Regions from separate parts of the Heyndrickxia sporothermodurans genome, predicted to be linked through region 2. Evidence: riboswitches for the same ligand, from Rfam matches in the RefSeq annotation. Region 2 holds a riboswitch; the other holds the start of a gene.
The links. Region 2 has a riboswitch for S-adenosylmethionine ahead of B5V89_RS19415 (cyclase family protein). Riboswitches for the same ligand answer to the same signal wherever they lie in the genome.
Positions count from the first base shown of each region.

Region 1: another riboswitch for S-adenosylmethionine. It lies ahead of B5V89_RS20630 (SDR family oxidoreductase); the one in region 2 lies ahead of B5V89_RS19415 (cyclase family protein).

Region 1 covers NZ_NAZB01000038.1:40,160-43,308, reverse strand. The annotation lists gene B5V89_RS15190 (diacylglycerol kinase) at 1-296, opposite strand, end outside; gene B5V89_RS15185 (arylamine N-acetyltransferase) at 659-1,462, opposite strand; SAM riboswitch class I at 1,770-1,878, shown strand; gene B5V89_RS20630 (SDR family oxidoreductase) at 2,115-2,225, shown strand; gene B5V89_RS15175 (Na+/H+ antiporter NhaC family protein) at 2,238-3,149, shown strand, end outside.
Region 2 covers NZ_NAZB01000085.1:8,566-11,714, forward strand. The annotation lists gene B5V89_RS19410 (dUTP diphosphatase) at 1-383, shown strand, start outside; SAM riboswitch class I at 1,094-1,195, shown strand; gene B5V89_RS19415 (cyclase family protein) at 1,284-2,036, shown strand; gene B5V89_RS19420 (5-methyltetrahydropteroyltriglutamate--homocysteine S-methyltransferase) at 2,074-3,149, shown strand, end outside.

The DNA.
Region 1 (3,149 bases), on a different contig from region 2:
CTTGCAAAATCATTTGTCGTTCCAACTGGAATGACACCTAATTTCGGGCGGTATTTCTGTTCGGCAAGCCCGTTAACGACTTCATTAATGGTACCGTCCCCCCCGGCCGCAATGACAATGTCATACTTACGTTTAACAGCAACTTTTGCCGCTTCAATCGCATCTCCGGCACCTGTTGTCGCATGACATGAAGTTTCATATCCGGCAACTTCTAATTTTTTCAAAACTGTCGCAAGATGTTTCTTAAACACTTCACGCCCAGAGGTTGGATTATATATTATTCGTGCTCGTTTCATTTTCATCATCCTACTCTTTTTGTTACAAAATAAATAAAAACTCATCTCTTTTTAGTATATATTACAACTTTTTTGAAACAAATAGGTATACTACTCAACTCGTTCTACATAGAAAATCTGGCCATAGCCAGACCATTATAACTTATTAATTCTAACGACAATATCATACCGCTTTTGATTGTAAAAATCTAGTACTATTGAATTTTTGTCGCATTTCATCAAAACAAGCTACCCCCAATAAATGAATCCAAAATAATCATTATATTATTCACTATGATGCATTTATTTATGCATAAAAATGAAACCCCTATAAAAAAAGTACTAGTCCTCACATTAAGGCTAGTACAAAAATTACAAATTAATTATTTTTCAAACAATACCACTCCGCGTTCTTTAAGAAATTGCACAGATTCAAGTAATGAATGTTCATCGATCTGGTACACCTCTTGTACCGTCGTTTTCCATTTATTAAAATCCTTCATTTGAATTTCTCGGATATTTCGGTAGGTCATCACCTTTATCGTGTGATCTCTTAAAAAATAGCATTCATGCCCATTAAATCGGACAGCTGAAATTCTTCTCATCGTTGTATTAGCATCATCATCAACATAAGATTGTTGAATATCTTCTATAATGTCTGTCTCAGATAACGGCGTCCACTCAATTTCCTTTTTTACGAAGGATTTCCCATTCGAACGGCGATCAATTTCGAATTTATCCATCGTTTTTTGGGTAAAAGCAATTTCTTCACCAAAACCATGTAAAACATGTTTTCTCTTTGCTTCTAGCTCAACCGGCTTCATAATTGGTGAGCCATAACCAACATCCACATAATATTGCCTCTGATCAAGCGTCACCATAATGGCTAAATGGCCCGGGTTTACCCTTACTAATGAACAAGTAAAGCCTAATTGGGATAATAGGCGAGAAAAATTCATGTTTAATGTATAGCATGTTCCTCCCCAACCCTTTTCCTTTAAGTTTTCTACAAAAACCTCGATTGGAGGAACATAGTTTGAATGCTTCTGAAAATAATGAAACTTACTGAAGGTTTCATAAGGAATTCGTGATAAATGTTGTTGTATCAACCGCTGCAAATAATTTAAGGATGGAGTTTCTTTTTCTAATTTTAAATAGTTTAAATAGTCCTCGATTGTTTGTTCCACATTTACCACTCTTTCATTATGCCATTAAGAAAGTATATCTTTTATTCATTCTCGCAAAAAGTGAAAAATCCTGCAATATGATTGAATCGTATGTTAGAAAAACTTAATATTAATCTATTTTTTATTTCTTTATATATTTATAGACATAGGAAATAAGGAATTTGTTTCATTCTTTTTTATTTATTGAATCCCCTCTTTTATATCCGGCCAATGTCTGGAATTTTTTGTTATAAAAAATTAAATTGACTTTTCTCATGCATTTGTGTAATTTAAATAAATAAGATGTAACGTTAATTTCATATTGTATCTCTTATAAAGAGTAGCGGAGGGACTGGCCCTATGAAGCTCGGCAACCTTTCATGATGATCATGAATCGGTGCTAAATCCTGCAAAACACTTGTTTTGAAAGATAAGAGAGGACGATTTCTTGTATGATGAGGCCTCTTTTAAATTGAGTGGCCTCTTTTATTTGTTCTTTTCTAAAAGGTCGTTGCTTTTCTGCAGCGGAAAGGAACGGTCCATTCTCAAAAAACTAACTTTACGAAAACAGCCTTTATTTTTAAGGAATGAAGAAAATCATGGAATATTCCATCATCATATCCAATTATTCTTATAAGAATAATAAATATATTGTTTAGATTTAACTGAAAAAGTGGTCATTGTACAGGATATTGCGAATGTCGTTGTTTTTTTAGCATCAGCATTTTCCGACTATATAACCGGGCAAGGAATTAACGTAACAGGTGGAATGACAATGAACTAAGGAGGAATTAATGTGACAAAACAACAAGAAAAAAAAGGAAGTCTTCTCGCACTATTACCATTATTAATTTTTGTACTTCTTTTTATCGGAACGGGAGTTCTTGCAAATGATTTTTCCAAAATGCCTTTAAGTGTGGCGGTCATTATCGCGGCTACAGTCGCATTATTAATGAACAGGAAGGAATCATTAACTAAAAAGATTGATATCTTTTGTAAAGGGGCTGGACATTCAAATATTATTTTAATGTGTGTCATCTTTGTTTTAGCCGGAGCTTTTGCCGGTGTTGCCAAGGAAATGGGAGCGGTTGAATCAACGGTCAATCTCGGATTAACCTTGCTTCCTGCAAATTTATTAATGGTGGGACTTTTCATTATCGGTTGCTTTATCTCTACCTCGATGGGAACTTCTATGGGTACCGTTGTCGCATTGGCGCCAATTGGGTTGGGGATTGCCACACAAACAGATATCCCTACAGCATTAGCTATGGCCACCGTTGTTGGCGGAGCGATGTTTGGCGATAATCTTTCAATGATTTCAGACACAACGATTGCTGCTGTGCGAACACAAGAAACACAAATGAAGGATAAATTTAAAGTGAATTTCTTTATCGTTTTGCCTGGTGCCATTGTTACAGCCATCCTTCTTGGAATCATCACCCTTGGAAATCATGCAAGTGTTGCCGGCGATCATCCGTATGAATTGGTAAAAGTTTTACCTTATGTAGCTGTCTTAGTCGCCGCTCTACTCGGAGTCAATGTTTTAATTGTACTGCTGGGGGGAACCATTTTTGCTGGAATCATCGGAATTGCTTATGGATCATATGACTTTCTAGGATTTCTACAAACCGTTGCAAAAGGCGTCATGAGTATGGAAGACATTGCGATCGTGGCAATTTTGATTGGTGGTTTAGTGGAAATTATTAAA
Region 2 (3,149 bases):
ATAAAATTGTCCAAGGTGACTGGTTAGATTTACGTGCAGCCAAAACTATCGAATTAAAAAAAGATGAATTCAAATTAATTCCACTCGGCGTTGCGATGGAGCTGCCCGAAGGATATGAAGCACATGTCGTACCTCGTTCAAGTACGTTCAAGAATTTTGGAATCATCCAAACGAATTCCATGGGAGTCATTGACGAATCTTATAAAGGTGACCAAGATCAATGGTTTTTCCCCGCATATGCACTAAGAGATACCGTAATTGAAATGAACGACCGCATTTGTCAGTTCAGAATTATGAAGAAAATGCCGACGGTAGAATTAGTTGAAGTCGAATCGCTTGGAAATGAAAACCGCGGTGGACATGGTTCTACTGGAACAAAATAATACATTTATCGAGGATGTTACATATTTTAATGACTAATATGTAATGTCCTTTTTTTATTTTAATTTTGAAAACCATGTACCTCAAAAACGCTGTATGAAGTACTTCATCTTTTAATTTTGAAAACCATGTACCTCAAAAACGCTGTATGAAGTACTTCTTGTTTTAATTTTGAAAACCATGTACCTCATAAATGCTGTATGAAGTACTTCTTGTTTTAATTTTGAAAACCATGTACCTCAAAAACGCTGTATGAATCACTTTTTCTTTTAATTTTGAAAAACATTGTACCTCATAAATGCAGTATGAAGTACTTCTTGTTTTAATTTTGAAAACCATGTACCTCATAAACGCAGTATGAAGCACTTCTTGTTTTAATTTTGAAAAACATGTACCTCATAAATGCAGTATGAAGTACTTCTTGTTTTAATTTTGAAAACCATGTACCTCATAAACGCTGTATGAAGTACTTCTTACTTTAATTTTGTTGATCAAGTTCCTCTTAAACATTATTGAAAACTCTACGACAAAACAAAACAGCCATAAAACCAGTAATCATACGGGTTCAAGGCTGTTTTTCCTCGTTTACAGCTAGCTTATTCTATTTAAATGTTAATCTTTCTAGGCATGCTATCTCAAATATTTTATCCATTCATGTTGACAAATTCCTCTCTAAACTGTATAGTAAACCCATAACTTAATATTTCGAATTTTCTTATCCAGAGAGGTGGAGGGACTGGCCCTTTGAAGCCTCGGCAGCGGACTTTTTTAAGTACTGTGCCAATTCCAGTAGCGTAAGGCTAGAAGATAAGAAGAGCAGGTAATGTATTCGTTTATACACCCCTCTTCTGTTTTCTAGAAGAGGGGTTTTTAATTTTAAAAATTATAAATGAGGTGATTTTATGTCAACGGTAAAAACAGACAATGAGCTTTTGAAGGCATTTGAGGTACTGCAAAAGAAGGAATGGGTTGATCTCACACATACTTTTGGCCCGAATTCCCCACATTTCTCAGCTTTTGACGATGCGGAGTTCACAACACTTTTCACCCATGATGACGGCTTTTTTGCACAAAGTTTCCAGTTCCCAGGTCAATATGGAACACATATCGATGCCCCGATACATTTCGTTCGCAATAAACGTTACTTAGAGGAGTTGGAGTTAAAGGAACTCGTTCTGCCTCTTATCGTAATTGATAAATCGAAGGAAGCGGAAGAAAATAATGACTATATATTATCAGTTGATGATGTCCTAAAGTTTGAAGAAGAGCATGGAAAAATTGAAGCAGGTACATTTGTAGCTTTACGTACTGACTGGGGAAAGCGTTGGCCAGATAAGGAGGCATTTGAGAATAAAGATGAAGAGGGAAATAGTCACACACCGGGATGGGGACTAGAAGCCTTAAAATTCTTATTTGAAGAAAGACAGATTAAAGCTGTTGGTCATGAAACATTTGATACAGATGCTGCTGTTGATTTCCACAAAAATGGTTCCCTTGTTGGTGAATACTATGTGCTTGAGCAAGATACATTTCAAGTAGAATTGTTGACGAACCTAGATAAGTTACCAGCCAAAGGAGCGGTTATTTTCAATATTAGTCCAAAGCCTGAAAAGGCAACAGGTTTTCCAGTCCGTTCATTTGCTATTTTGCCATAATGATAGATAAAAAAATACTTAAGGGAGAGAGAGTAAAATGACAAAAACATTAATTAAAGCTCCATTTAGAGCAGACCATGTGGGAAGTTTATTACGACCAGCAAGAATTCATAACGCCAGGAAGGATTTCCAAGAAGGGAATATTACAGCACAGGAACTCCATGAAATTGAAACTGACGAGATTAAAAAAGTTGTTGATAAACAAATTGAAGTCGGTCTGAAGGCAGTCACAGATGGAGAATTCCGTCGAAGATTTTGGCATACAGATTTTCTAGAGCATTTAAATGGTGTAGAAGGCTACATCCCAGAGCATGGCTTTAAATTTAAAGGGGAGGAAACCGAACGATACGATGTTCGGGTAGTTGGCAAAATCTCATTTAACCCACATCATCCACATATAAAAGACTTTATAGAATTTAACGAAATAGTTGGCGACCGTGCCATTGCAAAGCAAACGATCCCAAGTCCCAATCAATTATTTAATGCTGGTATTCGTAACTTAGAAGTTTATCCGGACATTGAAGAATATGCAAATGATATTATTCAAGCATATCGTGAGGCAATCAACGCCTTTTATGATGCCGGCTGCCGTTATCTTCAACTAGATGATGTCTACATTGCCGGTCTTAATGCTCCGGAAATCCCATTTAATGATAGCGGCTATTCTCGTGAAGAATTAATCGAATTGGCCTTACGCGTTGCAAATGGCGTACTCGAAGATAAACCGGAAGATCTAATAGTAACGACACATCTTTGCCGTGGTAACTACCGATCGAAATGGGCTTTTGAAGGAAGTTATGCAAAAATCGCGCCAACCTTATTTGCCAAGGAAAAAGTCAACGGATTTTTCTTAGAATATGATGACGATCGTTCGGGAGATTTCGAACCTTTGGAATACATTCCAAATGGCGGTCCCCAAGTCGTTCTGGGAGTCTTCACATCGAAGCATGGCACATTAGAAGAGAAGGAGACGATCAAAGCACGCGTGAAAGAAGCAACAAAATACGTACCATTAGAGCAATTATGTATTAGCCCGCAATGCGGTTTTGCCTCTACGCATCATGGGAATATTTTAACGGAAGAAGAGCAATGGGCGAAGTTGAAATATATTGT